One region of the Tepidibacillus infernus genome, then DNA from elsewhere that is predicted to be linked to it. Evidence: a T-box and tRNA genes for the amino acid it is inferred to sense, from the RefSeq annotation. Region 1 holds a T-box; the other regions hold tRNA genes.
The links. A T-box is a leader RNA that pairs with one kind of tRNA and senses whether it is charged. The one in region 1 lies ahead of TEPIDINF_RS01545 (valine--tRNA ligase), so its partner is inferred to be a tRNA-Val.
Positions count from the first base shown of each region.

Region 2: it has a tRNA-Val gene. The T-box ahead of TEPIDINF_RS01545 (valine--tRNA ligase) is inferred to sense a tRNA for this amino acid. The anticodon was not compared.
Region 3: it has a tRNA-Val gene. The T-box ahead of TEPIDINF_RS01545 (valine--tRNA ligase) is inferred to sense a tRNA for this amino acid. The anticodon was not compared.

Region 1 covers NZ_JBLWFI010000001.1:307,282-313,251, reverse strand. Annotated here, with positions in the region: gene TEPIDINF_RS01545 (valine--tRNA ligase) at 1-1,769, opposite strand, end outside; T-box leader at 1,822-2,071, opposite strand; gene TEPIDINF_RS01540 (GNAT family N-acetyltransferase) at 2,169-2,726, opposite strand; gene TEPIDINF_RS01535 (GNAT family N-acetyltransferase) at 2,711-3,283, opposite strand; gene TEPIDINF_RS01530 (phosphotransferase) at 3,798-4,802, opposite strand; gene TEPIDINF_RS01525 (phosphotransferase) at 4,830-5,810, opposite strand; gene TEPIDINF_RS01520 (LysM peptidoglycan-binding domain-containing protein) at 5,829-5,970, opposite strand, start outside.
Region 2 covers NZ_JBLWFI010000001.1:1,188,237-1,194,206, reverse strand. Annotated here, with positions in the region: gene thpR (RNA 2',3'-cyclic phosphodiesterase) at 1-473, shown strand, start outside; gene TEPIDINF_RS06120 (hypothetical protein) at 527-1,012, opposite strand; tRNA gene TEPIDINF_RS06115 (tRNA-Met) at 1,259-1,334, shown strand; tRNA gene TEPIDINF_RS06110 (tRNA-Asp) at 1,377-1,453, shown strand; tRNA gene TEPIDINF_RS06105 (tRNA-Ile) at 1,490-1,565, shown strand; tRNA gene TEPIDINF_RS06100 (tRNA-Leu) at 1,578-1,666, shown strand; tRNA gene TEPIDINF_RS06095 (tRNA-Val) at 1,700-1,775, shown strand; gene TEPIDINF_RS06090 (hypothetical protein) at 1,998-2,144, shown strand; gene TEPIDINF_RS06085 (hypothetical protein) at 2,421-2,570, shown strand; gene TEPIDINF_RS06080 (NAD(P)H-dependent flavin oxidoreductase) at 2,824-3,897, shown strand; gene TEPIDINF_RS06075 (hypothetical protein) at 4,057-5,187, shown strand; gene TEPIDINF_RS06070 (aspartyl-phosphate phosphatase Spo0E family protein) at 5,184-5,348, opposite strand; gene TEPIDINF_RS06065 (carbon-nitrogen family hydrolase) at 5,632-5,970, shown strand, end outside.
Region 3 covers NZ_JBLWFI010000001.1:2,449,950-2,455,919, forward strand. Annotated here, with positions in the region: gene yabQ (spore cortex biosynthesis protein YabQ) at 1-366, shown strand, start outside; gene TEPIDINF_RS12295 (FtsB family cell division protein) at 394-696, shown strand; gene TEPIDINF_RS12300 (S1 domain-containing RNA-binding protein) at 789-1,196, shown strand; tRNA gene TEPIDINF_RS12305 (tRNA-Met) at 1,351-1,426, shown strand; tRNA gene TEPIDINF_RS12310 (tRNA-Met) at 1,548-1,624, shown strand; tRNA gene TEPIDINF_RS12315 (tRNA-Glu) at 1,629-1,703, shown strand; tRNA gene TEPIDINF_RS12320 (tRNA-Val) at 1,810-1,885, shown strand; gene spoIIE (stage II sporulation protein E) at 2,204-4,696, shown strand; gene TEPIDINF_RS12330 (vWA domain-containing protein) at 4,775-5,491, shown strand; gene TEPIDINF_RS12335 (protein kinase domain-containing protein) at 5,475-5,970, shown strand, end outside.

The DNA of each region.
Region 1 (5,970 bases):
AAACGGGAAGCATTCCAAATTTTATTTGCAAAATTACGGGCAGCTTCTACCCTTTCAAAATGGAATCTTAAGTCTTGCCCAGGCGTACCCCCTGTTGCCAGCATGAAACGTAGGGCATCTGCGCCATATTGATCAATCACTTCGATTGGATCAATTCCATTTCCTAGGGATTTGGACATTTTTCTTCCTTCACTATCACGAACCAAGCCGTGAATATAGACATTTTTAAATGGATTTTCTCCAGTAAATTCTAGGGCAGTGAAGATCATTCTTGCCACCCAAAAGAAGATGATGTCATATCCAGTTACCAATACATTTGTTGGATAAAATCTTTGTAAATCTTCCGTTCGCTCTGGCCAACCCATCGTTGAAAATGGCCATAAACCAGAACTAAACCAAGTGTCTAAAACATCTTCATCTTGTTTAAGATGGGTGTGGCCACAGTTTAAACATGATTTTGGCTCTTCCATTTGGACGATCGTTTCGCCACAATCTTCACAGTACCAAGCAGGTATACGATGACCCCACCATAATTGTCTGGAAATACACCAGTCGCGAATATTTTCAATCCAATTTAGATAGATCTTTTCAAAACGTTCTGGTACAAAGTGAACACCATTACCGCTTTTTTGTTGTTGAATTGCTTTTTCTGCCAGAGGCTTCATCTTCACAAACCATTGGGTAGATAAATAGGGTTCAACAACCGCCCCTGTTCGTTGACTATGTCCAACAGAATGAAGATGTTCTTCAATTTTAAAAAGAATCCCTTGTTCCTGAAGATCTTTGACAATTTGTTTACGACATTCAAAACGATCCATGCCTTGATATTTTCCAGCATTCTCGTTCATATGTCCTGATTCATCCATCACTAAAACCTGTGGAAGTTGATGACGTAAGCCAATTTCAAAGTCATTCGGATCATGGGCAGGTGTTATTTTTACTGCACCACTTCCAAACTCTTTTTCAACATATTCGTCTGCAATAATTGGAACCTCACGGTCTGTAATAGGTAAGACTACCGTTTTGCCGATTAAATGTTGGTAACGTTCATCATTTGGATGCACAGCAACCGCAGTATCCCCTAACATGGTTTCAGGACGAGTAGTGGCAACGACAATATGACCACTTCCATCCTTCAGTGGGTATTTCATATGATATAAAGCACCCATGATTTCTTTATATTCTACTTCAATATCTGATAAAGCGGTTCTTGCTTCTGGATCCCAGTTAATAATATATTTTCCACGATAGATGAGTCCTTTTTCATAAAAACTAACAAAAACCTTACGAACTGCTTGGGATAAGCCTTCATCAAGGGTAAAACGCTCTCTAGAATAATCTAAAGAGAGTCCTAATTTGGCCCATTGTTCATGAATTCGATTAGCATACTTTTCTTTCCATTCCCATGCGTGCTCAAGAAATTTTTCCCGCCCAAGATCATAGCGGCTAATCCCTTCTTCTCGAAGCTTTGCCTCTACTTTGGCTTGCGTCGCTATTCCAGCGTGATCTGTTCCTGGTAACCATAAAGCGTCATATCCCTGCATTCGCTTCATCCGAATGATGATATCCTGTAAAGAGAAGTCCAATGCATGACCAATATGCAACATCCCTGTCACATTGGGTGGTGGAATCACAATACTATAGGGTTGTTTTGATGTATCTTTGCCTGCTTTAAAAAATTCGTGCTCTAACCAATATTCATACCACTTTTTCTCAATATCCTTCGGATCGTATTGAGTTGGGATTTGTAATTCAAGTTGTTCAGCCATTGATTTTCCTCCTATTCATAATACCCATAAAATATAAAAAACCCTTTCCATCCCAAAGGACGAAAAGAGTTTGTTTTCGCGGTGCCACCTTTGTTCATGAAACACAACTAGCTTAGACCTAGCTCTATTTGTGTGTTCATGCACTCAATCAGTAACGGTTGATGATCCGGTCCATTCTACATCATTTCAAATGGACAACTTCAGGGCGACCTTCAGTAACTTCTGCCTTAGGAAACCTTACAGCTAATGGTTTCCCTCTCTTGAAGGTAAGGTTACTTACTCCTCCCTTTCATGGTTATTCCTCTATTTACATGTTAACCGACAAAATATTTAACTATATTGTAATCACAACAAAAGATAAAGTCAAATTTCTTTTTACAATTATTCTATGAAAGTAGGTCATTGGTTGTTCATGAACTCTTCTTTTAATATACCCATATAGATCACATCCCAAAACCTACCATGACGGTAAAGCTGCAGACGTAAGCGTCCCTCTTCTTTAAAACCGGCTTTAAGATAGGCTCGATGTCCCCTTTCATTAAATTGATAATGACGTAACATCACTTTGTTTAAGTTCATTTCCATAAAAGTGAAGTGAAGTAGCGTTTTGATTGCATCAGTTCCATAACCTTTACTTAAGTGCTTCTGATCGCCTATCACAATTCCTAATTCAGCGACTCGATTCCGCCAATCGATATGATGTAAGCTAATATGGCCGATATAGGATTCCTCTCCCTCAGGAAGATCTAGTGCATGGATAGAAAAGTGTTGATCTGTTTTTGAGGGTTGTTGAGCCTGATCCCCAAAATTCTTGGATAACTCCATTGGCATAGGAAGGGTACCCCATTGCAAATTTTCCGTAATGTGAGGATCATTAAACCATTGGTTAAATAATGGTGCCTTTTCTGGATCGATGGTCTTAAGCTGAACTCTCTTTCCTTTTAAAAGGTTTTCCATCTCTCTTCATCCTCCTTTTGGTAGCGTTCAAGGTACTCTTCTCGAAGAATAGACATCATCACTTCATCGTAAAATTGACCATTGCGGTACAAAAATCTTCTTCTTCTACCTTCTTCAACAAAGCCAAGCTTTTGATAGCTTTTGATCGCTCTTTCGTTAAAAGCATAAACCCCTAATTCAACTCGCTGTAATCCTAATTCTTGAAACCCTATATAGAGACATAAACGAAAAGCCTCTGTTCCATATCCTTTCCCCCAATAATCTTTATCTCCTATAAAAATCCCTGCGATTGCCCATTGATTTTTCCAACTAATAGAATGTAAACCAACACTTCCAATCATTCGATCATCTGCTCGCGTATAAATGGAAAAGACAAACTTATCATCCTGCTTTAAAAGGTTATCGTACCAACGATGTTCCTCTGCAAGCGTCTTTGGAAAACGTGTTTGTGGTGATAAATATTGGGTGACTTCTGGATCATTCACCCATTCTAGGTATTTGGATAGATTTTCTCTTTCTACCGCTTTTAATTGAACCAGCTTTCCTTTTAACATCATAACCCTCCCCCTTTTTGATTTAATTCTTTATCATGGTAAAACAAAAAAGACTCGTTCCTGATAAGTTCGCCATTGGAACTTACCGCACGAGTCTTTTATCCCCACGGTGTAGCAAAAAGCTTGGAATCGCTCGGACCTGTCTTTGCCTTTGCAAACGGAACCCTAGTTTCCCTTCCATTGTTAGAAATTATTATATTGACATTTATATCGCATGTCAATATAAAATTGGAATATTTTTTAAAAGTTCTGATATTAACCAAATGGATCTTTACTACATAAAGTATAGAAGATATAAAATAGGGTAGTTGCTGATTAAGGAATATACAAACCCAAATGATAACGTAAAGGATGTGTGGTCATATGGATGGGTTGAAAAGGTTTCGTTTAATCCTTCGTACAATCCTCTTTCCTCTTATTGTTTTGCAATTTTTGAGAACCTTATTTTTCCCGACTCCGTTTGATGTGTTCATTTTATTCATTCTTTTCATTGCTTATATTGGTTTTATGATGAATATTATATAAATTGTTGGTCAATAAACCATATGATTTCTTTCATTTGACCCCAACGAATCTGAAGTTTTTTTAAATACTGTTCTTCTAATCCATACTGTTGCTTTTCCTCGTATTTTTTTGCTAAGGTGAAAATTCGTTCTGGAAAAAGAAGGTATATTGCTAATAATTTCTTTTCCGGTTCTGTCAAGGAAACAATTTTTTGATAGCGATCAAACCACTCTTGCGCCCAAAAACGGTGTTCTTTGTTTAAAATATATTTTCGGATAAAATTAGCCAAATCTCTAACAGGCGTATCAAGACTTACATGGTCAAAGTCAATCAATACCATTTTACCATTTGGTTTAAGTAGCATATTCCGGTGATGGAATTTGCCGTGGCAGATGGTTTTCCGTAAATCACCAATCGAGTTATATTGTATGACCCATTGAGTTAAATGTTCTAAAGCTTCTTCAGACCATTCCTTGAGAAATGGTAGATAACTTAAAAAGACATGTTCAAAGGTGGTTAAAGATTCTTTTCTCGTTAATTTCTTTTGGTATTTTTTTAACCACTTTAAGCGTTCTTCCCATGAATTGCGAAGATACGTTTCATCAACAAAATGATAAGAAAATGGTTCGGGGTTATATTCAAACCCCAGCTTATGAAGATGAGCCATCACCTTTACCATGACCAAGAAATGAGGCCGATGATTCAAAGTTAAGTGTTCACCTTCAACCCACTTTGTCACATAAACAATCCCATTTTTGACTGGTACAAACGGTTCAGCAAATTTATTAGAAACAATTGTAGAAGTATTCCATCTATGTTCCTGTAAGAATTGTAAAATCTCATTCATCCGTATGGCTTGCGACCCACTCATATTTGCTTTTTTAACGGCAAAAACACCTAGTTGGGTTTCTATTTTCGCTACTGAACCATACCATTTTATCTGACTTACCTGAAAATCATACTCATCGATTACGTGGGGATGTATATCAAATTCAAACCATTCTTGGGTAAGGGCCATGATATGATCCTCCCTAATTACGTCAACTTAAAGTTGAAAATAAACATACAAGACCTGATAAAGTTGCTCAATATTGATCTGCAACCCTACTAATTGTTGATATTGCATCTCTAAAGAGTATCCCTTTTGAGGCACCTTTGCAATAAAATAGATATAAAGAAATTTCCATAGATCATGCGGATAGGACAAGTAGGTTAAAATCCACTTTTTATCGTCTATTTCTAAAGGATTCTTTTCTTGGTAAGCATCGAGCAGCTTATAGATGATATCTTCTTGAAATCCATTTCTTTGATAAACATGTGCAACCATCTTAGCCAAGTCATAAGCTGGAAGATCATAGATTGGTAAACCTAGATCAAAAATCCATCCCTCTTCAAATCGATCGATTCTAAATCGGTTCAGTTGGACATTTCCTAAGCACCATCCGGGTTCTTTTTCATTTCGAAAATAAGTTCGTTCCAACTTTTCAGACATTTCTATACTTCTTCTCATTTGTGCTTGTTGACTAGGGATATATTTTAATACAATGTCATCTAAGGGTGTTTTTCTTTGCTTTTGTGAGACAACCTTTTCTATTTGCATTAAATGTCCTAATCCCCGTTTAAAATGATGAGACCAAGGTTCAAACGTTTGGTTTGTCTTTATTTTCACCATCGCCTGATGAAACTCTGCTAATGTTTTCCCAATCGTTTTCATGTGTTCTGGGTTGGAGGAGACAGGGATTTTTCCTTCGATCCAATCTGTTAAAACAAATCCCTGATCCTCATTTAAAATATAGGGTTGCCCATCATTGGTTCGAATAAAGCGATCAATCTTTCGAAACCCTTCATGCGCCAGAGATTCTCTAAATTGAAAGGCAAAATCTAGAGTTTCTACATCATTCCAAGCTCTTAATATTTTTGTTCCTCGGTTTGTTTTTAATTTATAGAAGGAGGAGTATTCTTCTATTTCCTCTACTTGTAGATTATAGTTTTTTAGAACATCATCTATTACAGGATAATCAATCATATTAAAAACTCCCTTTGTCTAACGGATCGGAAGAAAAAGAATCTGTCCTTCTTCTAATTCATCACTTTGCAAATGATTATGGTTCATTAAATCAGCAGTACGAAGCTGATATTTCTCTGCTATTTGTTCAAGTGTATCTTCCTTTTGTACAAAGTATATT
Region 2 (5,970 bases), 880 kb from region 1:
TACAATTGGGAAAATGGGTACCAGAAGAAAATTGGCATATTACTCTTCTTTTTTTAGGGGAAGTCGATGAAAAAGAGATGGAATCGTTAGACCAAGCATTAAATGAGGCTGTAAAAAATGTATCCCCTTTTCAATTACAGTTAAAGAATATAAGTGCCTTTCCTAGCGAAAATAAGCCTAATATTTTATGGGCTGATGTTCATGGGGACTTGCAAATGTTAAACAAACTTTACCAAAATTTTGTTGAAGCATTGACAAAAACAAAGATTACATTCGATGCAAAGCCAAAGTATACTCCTCATGTAACATTAGCAAGAAAGGTGAATGTTCCCTTTAAAAAGGAAAATTTTAAACTAACGTCTTCTGTATGGCAAGTAACTTCTCTAACTTTATACCAGTCAGTTTTTACGGTTTCTGGGGTAAAATATCAACCTATTTTAACTAAAGAGTTTTTAAATGAACGAGAGAAATGAGCTTTGTATGAAAATATGAGAGGCTGTTGATGAATTTCAACAGCCAAAACTTTTTAGAAACCATGGCCTGATTCATAAATTTGATTCGTTTGACTTGATAATTGAACCTGATTGATTGTTTGTTGTATTTGATTACTAAATGATTGGAGCGCATTTGCTTTTTGTTGCATCAATTGCTGAAGATGTAAAGGATTCATATTGGCTGATTTCAATTGGTTGTATTCGGTTTCCATCTTACCAATCTCGTTATAAAATTTTTGTAGCATTTGATCTAAATGCTGCATTTCAGGGACGCTAGTATGTTGTTGTGCCCGCCCAAGTTGTTGCGTTTTGAAATTTTGTTGAGACATTTGCATGTTGTTAGATGCAGTGGACGACGTAAGTTGAGATTGTTGTATAGGTACAACTAATGATGGATTGCTCTGTAATTGTTTAGTCTGCTGTAGTAGTGATTGAGTTCCACTTACGATTTGTGACACCAACAGATTTGTTTCTTTATTTACATAAGCGATTTGTCTGTCTTTTATTTGTTTGGCCAAAATGCAACACTCTCCTTAACCATGGTTCAAGTCAATGGTATTCATGTATACACTGACAATGTTATTGTAAACCCAATTCACTAAATATATGTGACAATACTATTGACAAATTATTGTACTCTAGGTAAAATTACTTTTGTCCCAAAGACCAAGAGGTTTAAGGGATAAAACTATTTTTAAAAATTGTTGCATAAATGTTATAAATCATATATAATAATTTTTGTCGCTAATTTTATTATGTAATGACGCGGGGTGGAGCAGTTGGTAGCTCGTCGGGCTCATAACCCGAAGGTCGCAGGTTCAAATCCTGTCCCCGCAACCAATAAACTATTTGCACTACGTCGAATATTCCCATTTATATTATGGAGCTGTGGTGTAGAGGCCTAACATGCCTGCCTGTCACGCAGGAGACCGCGGGTTCGAATCCCGTCAGCTCCGCCATTTTAAAAAAGTATTTGTTTAAAGTTAAATTAGTAGGGGCCTATAGCTCAGTTGGTAGAGCGGTCGGCTCATAACCGATTGGTCACAGGTTCGAGTCCTGTTGGGCCCACCATTTAAAAGTCCTGCCGGGGTGGCGGAATTGGCAGACGCACAGGACTTAAAATCCTGCGGTAGGTGACTACCGTACCGGTTCAAGTCCGGTCCTCGGCACCATCTAAATTGAGTGTAACAACGTCGAATATATGTGACTCCGTAGCTCAGCCGGGAGAGCACCATCTTGACAGGGTGGGGGTCGCTGGTTCGAACCCAGTCGGGGTCACCATACTTTATATATCAAGGGTTTGAAGGCCATAAAAGATTTTGGAAAGTTGATGGTCGGATATAAACCCTTTTTTGATTTTTTAGACCACCATCTTTCAAGATGTTATTCCTGAAAGGGTACAGAGGTGATAAGTAAATGGATGATAATAGCGACAATATAAAGAATGAAATCCAATTTATGGAGCATAATGAACATAAGGTAAAGAAAAGGAGATGAATCATCGTGGATAAGAAAATCAGTCCTAAAGAAAAGGAGCCTACCATTGCACCAAGTATGGAGATGGATGCACTAGATGAAGATGCAACTCCTGAAGAGGTAAAAAAGGGGAAATATACAAGGGTGGTTAAATTAGTAAGTGATCGTCGATAAACTAACAGCTACAAACAAACGTAGCTGTTGTTCTTTATTGCTATCCCGTAATACATAATAATAAATTGTTATCGTTTTCACATATAAAATAGTCATAAAATTTTTATTAGATATTAAATTCTGGAAATCTAATAAAATTAGCCGATATTAAAGTATTTAATTGATTTTTCTAAAGATTTAAACTTTAACGATGTTCATATTTTTGTTATAATTTTCACAATCATAGACTAAAAAATGTTGTATAATGAGATTGAAATTAAAAAAGAGGTGATTGGGATGGCAATCTACAAAGTGGAAGAGGTAGCTCGTCAAAAAGATTTATTAGATTACGTTGTAAACTATAAAGGTAAAATGATGAGCTTTGAAGAGTATTTAACAAAAAAAGAACAAGAAGCTGTTTGGGATTTTTATCTAGCCAAAAAGTAAGAACTTGCAATTATTTTATTTATAATACAGTAAGATACTGAGTTCATATAAAAGACCTATTCAACCTAGTGAAAGAGATATTAAAGATATGGAAACAAACCTTTCTATTATAGGAAGGTTTTTTTTTGCTTACGAAATCTCCAAAATTGTCAAACTTATACTAACTAATTCAAGTGAAATATTTACTTTAAAGGTTTAAAACGTTATAATGCAAACAATGATAATCATTAAACAAATTCAAGGAGTCGATTTTATGAAATTACCTTCACTCTCGTTAGGAGATTTAATAGCGTCAGTACCTATTATTCAAGGAGGAATGGGCGTAGGTGTTTCTCGTTCTAGGTTAGCCTCAGCTGTAGCAAATGAGGGAGGAATTGGGATCATTTCTGGGGTGCAAATTGGTTTTAATGAACCAGATTTCGAAAACAATGCTCTTCTTGCTAATATAAGAGCTCTAAGAAAAGAAATTAGTAAGGCACGGGAGTTAAGTCCCAAAGGCATTATAGGGGTTAACCTTATGGTGGCCATGAACCATTATAAGGAAATGGTAAGAACCGCGGTAGAGGAAAAAATAGACATTATTGTTTCTGGAGCCGGGTTACCTAAGGAATTACCTGAATTTATTAAAGGCACAAAAACGAAAATCGCACCGATTGTCTCTTCAGGAAAAGCAGCATATCTAATGACGAAGCTATGGGACAAAAGGTATGAATATTTACCTGATTTAATGATTGTTGAAGGACCTGAAGCAGGTGGACATTTGGGTTTTTCCATTGATGAATTAAAATCTAAAATAAATCTTTCTCAAATCTTAAGTGATGTAAGAGAAGCGTTACATTCATTTGAAGAAAAATATAAAAAACGTATCCCTATTATTGCTGCAGGAGGTATTTTTAATGGTCAAGATATTGCAAAATATTTAAAATTAGGAGTCTCCGGAGTACAGATGGGAACTCGCTTTATTGCTACAGAAGAATGTGATGCAGATGTTAATTACAAACAGGCATTTATTCGTTCAAAACAAGAGGATATCAACCTTGTAAAAAGTCCTGTTGGTCTTCCAGGAAGAGCCATCCATAATGAGTTTGTTAAAACAGTTGAAGGAGAAAGAATACCTGTAAAAAAGTGCTATGATTGTTTAGTCACTTGCGACCCTAAAACGACTCCTTATTGTATATCAAAAGCACTTATCGAGGCAGTGAAAGGGAATATTTCAAACGGATTGATTTTTACCGGTTCAAATGGGTATCGATTAAATGAGATTATTACTGTTAAAAAATTGATGAAAGAGCTCGTTCAAGAAGCTGAACTGATGATGTCTATGTAAAGATATTAGTAGTAAAAATCCTTGAAAGTTTTAATATTTCAAGGTTTTTTTATTACACACCTAGTAATCTTCACGCCAATGCAAAATGGTGATATTTGTATATCTTTTTTTCCAATACAAAGAATATAACTGAGAAATCTTCGATTGGAGCTGGTTGTATTGGAAAAAGGAAACAGGGTCATTATTTTAATTCTTTTCACTCTCGTTTTTAGTTTCGTATTTTTTGCATCATTTTCTCACAATGTTTCCTCAAAAGAAGCAAGTAAAATAACCATTTCCATCAAATCGTCACCTGAAGCAATTAATGAAACAAAACTAACCATCTATCAAAGTAAAATAATAAAAGAAATTGTAAAAAGTCCTTTATATCCCTCTAAGGTAGTTCTTCCTTTTACAGACACCTATATCACTATAAATCAACAAAGTGGTGTTCGTCGTTACTTAGCAGATCAATATGGTAACTTATTTGATGTTCGACAGCTTAAAAAGGTTCATTTGCCAGCTCATCTTCAAGAGCAATTATTTACATACATAGAAATCATAAAAAGAAAGCACTATGGAGAATTGTTACCATGGGAAGAGGTCGATACGATTATCCCTAGGAAAACAAAATTCCAAGTGATCGACTTAGAGACAGGACTACGTTTCAATGTTCAACGAAGAGCAGGAAGTCATCATGCTGATGTGCAACCATTATCAAAAGAGGATACTAAAATTATGAGAGAGATATATGAAGGGAAATGGAGTTGGGATAGGAGAGCGATTCTAATCCAAATTGGTAATCAACGGATTGCTGCATCAATGAATGGAATGCCTCATGGGTTCGGTGCACTTAGGAATGGGTTCCCTGGACACTTTTGTATCCACTTTAAAGGGAGCATTACGCATATAACTAGAAATCTAGATCCTGGCCATCAAGTCATGGTATATAAAGCAGCAGGAAAAATAGAGCAATATTTAATCACACTCAACCCATATGATCTTGTTGATGTATTTTTGATGTCTTTAAATCAAAATGATAAACAGTTGTTTAAAATGTTGCTTTCGAAAAATAAATATAAGGAAATAACTTCACTATTGGTTGAAATGGATAAAATCGATACAATCTCAAGAACGACTATTTTTGATAAGACGAACACATTCAATCTAATGTCATTTGAAATTCCCATAGAAGTAAACTTATATTGGAAAGAAGGGGGAAGAGAAAAAAGGAAAATGAATTTTCTACTAAAAAGAAATTCAGTTACAGATCGATGGACAATTGATTTTGAGGAACTGTTTACTGATTAAATGTTCTTTTTTTGTTGCTGTTCTTTCAATATTTCGATATGTAATTTGTCTAAAGATTGGCTTAACTTGATAACGACTGGATGAGTCAAACCATATTTCATAGCAGATTGAATCATTTCTTCTCGCAAATTTTCAAATTGTTCTATAAGTTGTTCAGACAAAATATATCAAACGCCTTTCAGTGGATGTTTTTACACAACATGACAAATAATAACATAATTTTTATTAGCTGACTATAAATAAATTCACAATTTTTACATAAATTTTTTTTAAAAATTTAAGCAAATGTACAAAATTGAATATATTAAGGTTTTTAGCTTAGTTAAGAATTGTAAAAACTTACAAAATTAGACGAAATGCCGCATGACACTTGGCAGTTTTTGTTGTATGATGACATTAGTCATAGAGAAACTCACACGATAATAGTAAGGGGATTGAATAGTAATGGATAAAATAAAAGTTTCTGCAATCCAAATGGATATTCAATTTGGCCAATCTGAAGTAAATAGACAACGGTTAGTAGACACGATGCATAGGGCTCTCAAGCAGCAGCAATCCAATGTGGTGCTTGCTCCCGAAATGTGGAATTTGGGGTATGATCTTGAAAACGCTCTTAAAAATGGAGATCGAGATGGAGAAATGGTTAAATCCTCCTTCACGGCAATCGCTAAGCAATATGGTTCCTATATCATCCCAGGTTCGGTGGCGAATGTGAGGAATATTAAGGTCTTTAATACTACTTATGTCATTGATAATCATGGTGATGTACGAGGCTACTATGAT
Region 3 (5,970 bases), 2.1 Mb from region 1:
TCTGCTCTTTTCATCTTTCGTTTGTTATTATGGAGTAATGATGGACAACTTCGTTTATCAATATTATTAACATTTATAATCGGTTTATGGTTCTATTATATTACAATAAGTAAGATCATTTTAAAATTTTGGAGTAAGTTGTATCATCTAATCAAAACCATATGGGTCTTGGTGATTCATGCAATCAATATTCTTGTGATTAAACCAGTCATTTTAATTTATAAGTTGTTTATTTCAATACTTACCTTTCTTTTTGCAATGTTTATACCTATCTTGAAGTTTATACAAAAGTTTTCAACTAGAGTTAAGCAAAAAGCAGGATTTTCCTCCTTTTTGAAGAAACTATTTACGCGTAAGAAGAATTAGCCTAATTTTTAATGGAGGATAACTGTCATGTCAAAAAAAAATCAAATCAATCATGCGAGTAGAAAAAGAATACATGCAATTATTCTTCTTTTAATGACTTTTATAGTTTGGGCGGGGTTTACCGGCTACAATCAGTGGATAGATATTAAAGAAAAAAAAGCTAAACTAGTGGAATTGCAGAAACAAGAGCAACAAGTGGCTGAAACCAAAAGGGAATTAGAAAAGAAAGTAATGCTTTTGCAAAACAAGGAATATATAGCAGAGATGGCACGAAAATATTACTTTTTATCTAAGCCTGGAGAGTTTATTATTATTACCCCTGAGGAATAGATTGGTAAACGATCATTATTGACATGTTTTCTGAGCATCAGTTATAATCTCATTAGTCTATTCTTTATTCTTTAAGGAGGAAGTTTTAATACATGTCAATTGAAATAGGCAGCAAAGTTAAAGGGAAAGTAACAGGAATTACCCATTTCGGTGCGTTTATTGAGCTGCCAAGTGGTGAAACCGGTTTAATTCATATTTCCGAAATTGCTGATAGTTATGTAAAGGATGTAAATGAATTTTTAAAAGTAAATGACATGATTACGGTTAAGGTGATTAATGTCGAAAAGGATGGAAAGATCGGCCTTTCTTTAAAGAAAGCACAGGAAAAACCAGTAGAACATACACCGAAAGAAAGACCACAAAAATCTACACGTCGTCAATCAAATGAAAGTTTTGATGACAAGTTGAACAAGTTCTTAAAAGATAGTGAAGAACGACTTTCTACATTACGCAAAAGCACCGATTCTAAACGAGGGGGTCGTGGCGCCCGTCGCGGTTAAATCATATATGTGGTATTATACTTTGTGGCTATTTGGTCACAAAGTATAATTATTTCCTGCCAGTGATAATGATTCCCTTCATAAAAAAGTATGTTTTTGAAAAAGACAGTTGACTTCCTTTTCAAAGTTATTATATAATAAATATTGTGACTGACGCGGGGTGGAGCAGTTGGTAGCTCGTCGGGCTCATAACCCGAAGGTCGCAGGTTCAAGTCCTGTCCCCGCAACCAATTAAACCATTTGTACTACGTCGATTGGCATCCTTGATCAAATGAAATCGGAGTGCCTGTGGTACAACCAATTAAACCATTTGTACTACGTTGATCCATAATAGGATCATTTATTATATATGGCGGTGTAGCTCAGCTGGCTAGAGCGTACGGTTCATACCCGTGAGGTCGGGGGTTCGATTCCCTCCGCCGCTACCATACTGGCCCGTTGGTCAAGTGGTTAAGACACCGCCCTTTCACGGCGGTAACAGGGGTTCGAATCCCCTACGGGTCACCACAAAAAGAAGACAGAGGTAAGAGATCAGAAGTCAGAGAGAAAGAAAGGACTTCGAAGAAAAACATTCAATCTGACATCCGACTTCCGGCATCTGAAATCTGTATTTGGACGATTAGCTCAGCTGGGAGAGCACCTGCCTTACAAGCAGGGGGTCGGCGGTTCGATCCCGTCATCGTCCACCATTTTAATACTTACATAAAACACGCTTAGGCGTGTTTTTTTTTTAAAGATTAAGAAAGTATAACTTTCTTCCATTTCCATCTTATGCTTTTATGAAAAAATATTTTAGGAAGTTTTGTCGGAAATGGTACCTATTCTAAGTAAATCGACAGATATTTGCGGGAGCATTTGTTCTTAAACCCCTTAAGTTTGTATAAACCCTTGTCGGTTAGGTAGATTTTGTCGTAATTTTTTTAAAAGCTGTCTCCTTGTTTTGACAAATTTTGTTTACCTTTCTGTTTATAATAAATGACACAATAGGAAATCGGGTGGTGTCATTTATGTTTAAAAAATTTATTTTAAAGAATGGTTTATTGGTTCAATCAGGGACAGTTTCTACGTATTTAAATCAAATAGGCGATCTGTTGCACCAAAAAGTAATGGGTTTTTTTTATCTCCTTTTTAAAAGATGGGAATTCGGTTATTTGGTAATGGGTTTTTTATTAGGTAGAGCGGTTATTCTGAATGATATGTCTCCCTTTGCCATTCCTTTCTTCGCTTTAATGTATCATTTGAAAAAAGAGAAGTTATTATATATTAGTTTAGCCATCTTATTTGGTACAAATCTTACAGATAGCCGTCATTCAGCTATTATCTTTTCGGGTATGGTGATCTATTTCTTTGTTCAAAAATGGTTAGTTACAAAAAACAAAGCAGACTTATCCTATGCTCCATTTCTCGTTTCGCTCTCTATGGCCATTCCCCAAGGGACAAACCTTTTTTATCAACAAGTTAATGAAATCTATCCTTGGGTAATGGCTGGGATCGAAACAGCCTTAGGGTTTATCTTAACCTTAATCTTCGCCCAATCTTTGCCTATTCTTATCTACCAAAAGGATCAAGTCTCTTTAAATCAAGAAGAGATTATTGGGTTAATTATTCTTTTAGCTTCGACGATGACTGGAACTGTAGGTTGGACTATTCAGGATTATTCCATTGAGCATATCATCTCTCGCTATCTGATTTTAATATTTGCTTTTGTTGGTGGTGGTGCGATTGGTTCATCTGTTGGTGTTGTTACCGGATTGATCTTAAGTTTGTCTAACACAAATGCTGTTTATCAAATTAGTTTGTTAGCTTTCTCAGGACTTTTAGCAGGTTTATTAAAACAAGCAAATAAATTAGGTGTTGCATTCGGTTTAGTGATCGGTACAACGATTTTATCCATTTATTTAGGAGACCAAAACGAGATTTGGATTTCTTTTGCTGAATCAATGATTGCTTTAGTTTTCTTTGTTTTAACCCCTAAGTCATTGATCAAGCAAATCGCCACATTTATTCCTGGTACAAGTGAATACCATCTTCATTATCAAGAGTATGTTTCAAAAATAAGATCAGTTACTTCAGGGAAGATCGATCAGTTTGCAAATATGTTTACCCAATTAGCAAATAGTTTTAAAGAAATCTCAGCCCCTACGAGGATTGATCAAAGTGAACAAATTGACCACTTTATGAGCCAGGTGGCGGAAAAACATTGTCAAACTTGTTGGAAAAGAAATAAATGTTGGAATGAGGAATTTTTTAAAACTTATCGAATCATGACGGAATTGATGACAATCATCGAAACGAAAGGAAAAATAACGAAAAAGAATATTCCCAGTGAGTGGGCCGACCATTGTGTAAAATCGGATCAAACCTCTTTTCATTTAATGGATGTTTATGACAGTTATAGTGACCATTTATATTGGAAAAATCAATTAGAAGAAAGTAGACAATTAGTCGCCCATCAATTATACGGTGTCTCCCAAGTGATGAAAGATTTAGCTCAAGAAATACAAAAAGACGGTAAAGATTTGGGTATACAGGAACAACAAATCCATCAAGCCTTAGAAAGGTTAGGTCTGTCTGTACGCCAAGTAAATATTATTCGACTAGAGGAGGGTAATGTCGAAATAGAAGTGACTCAACCAAATTGTAATGGAAGGGATGAGTGTATCAAGATTGTTGCTCCATTAATTTCAGAGGTGCTCAATGAAAATATCATCGTAAATAACAAGGAATGTCAATTCAAGAAAGACGGCTCATGTAAAATGTGTTTACGATCTGCAAAAACCTATGAAGTAGATACAGGATATGCAGGAGCGGCAAAAGGAGGAAAATGGTTATCTGGTGATAGTTTTAGTACAATCGAGGTTAGCAACGGGAAATATGCTGTTGCTTTAAGTGATGGCATGGGAAATGGTGAGCGTGCTCGAACAGAAAGTAAAGCGACTTTGGAGTTGTTAAAACAGTTATTACAATCAGGAATTGAAGAAACGATTGCAATAAAGACGATTAACTCTGTATTACTATTACGTTCTCAAGAGGAAATTTTCTCGACTGTTGACTTGGCAATTGTGGACTTATTTAATGCAAAAACCAAGTTTCTTAAGGTCGGATCGACGCCTAGTTTTATTAAACGCGGTGATGAGGTCATCATGATATCTGCTAATAATTTACCAGTAGGCATTATCCAAGACATTGACATTGAGAGTATCGAAGTAGCACTTCAACCTGGGGATTTATTGATTATGATGACAGACGGCATCTATGACTCACCAAAACGGACGGCAAATAAGGAGTTATGGATGAAAAGAATGATACAGGAAATTGAATCCGATCTTCCGCAGGAATTTGCCGACTTATTGTTAGAAAAGGTAGTTCGATATTTGCAAGGGGAAATTAGAGATGATATGACTGTGGTTGTTTCCAAAATTGACAAGTATCAACCAGAATGGGCAACAATAAAAATTCCTGGACTGTCCAAAATTGAAAGGGAAAGAATAGTTAATTAGAAAACATTGTGTTTTAAGGGATTACGTATAACTGCTCCCCTTTGTGGAAATGAATGGTATTAAACAGGGGGGAGCAAAATGAATGAAACTTTAGTTTTCAATCAAATTACTTTAATTACAGATGGTTGTTCGAACCAAGGCTATTCACCGATTGAAGCTGCCAGACAAGCTTATCAAAAGGGAATTATTATAAATGTGATAGGGATCACTGATGGAGGTCAAATTGGAAAACAAGGTATTCTTGAAATTGAAGGGATTGCAAAGGCCGGAGGCGGACTGAGCCAGATCGTTCCTGTAGAAAGGGTAAAGAAAACAGTTCAATTTGTTACTAGACAAGCAATGAACAAAACAATTACCCAAGTTGTTAACGCACAACTCGTACAAATTTTAGGGGAGAAAGATTTAGTTGAAATCTCCCCTAATCAAAGGTTAAAGGTTGCAAATATGATGGATGAAATGGCAGAACATAGTCATCTTAAGGTTTTATTATTAATTGACCAAAGTGCAAGTATGCTAAAAAAAATGGAAAAGGTACAAGAAGCAATCGTTGACTTCCAATTAAGTTTATTGTCTAGAGCTGGGGAGAGCTCAATTTCGATTGTTATCTTTCCAGGCAATCCTGATCTCCTTGATATTAAAATTCCTTGGACGAAAGATATTAAGAAGGTAGATACCATATTACATCAAATGGTACCACAGGGAAATACACCTACTGGATCAGCTATTTTAAAAAGCATTGATCTATTTTATCAATCAAAACATAAACAAGGGTTGCTTGATGAATATGTTGTTTAATCGTTCCCATAAAGAAACTTTTCGTTCAGGTAAGGTGATTAAGGGTAAATGGAATGGTAGACAGTATATTGTGAGGCGGTCACTTGGCTCAGGGGAAAATGGCACGGTTTATTTGGTTCAATCATCTGGAAAACTATATGCTTTAAAAATAAGTCCTATCTCAATTGATCTCGGTTATGAAATTACAGTGATACAGCGTCTTAGTGAAACCCAAGGTCCAAGCCTTGGGTTTTCCGTATTTGACATTGATGATTTTATTGATGATGATGAACATTATTCTTTTTATGTAATGCCTTATGTACAGGGTATTTCTATTAAATATTTCTTTTATGGAAAAAGTGAGAAGGATTATTTAAAAATATTTATAAAAATGCTTAAATTATTAGAAGTGATTCATAAAGAAGGGTGGGCATTTGGCGATTTAAAACCTGAGCATTTTTTAATTGATCCTGACTTAGGAAAACTCTCAATGATTGACT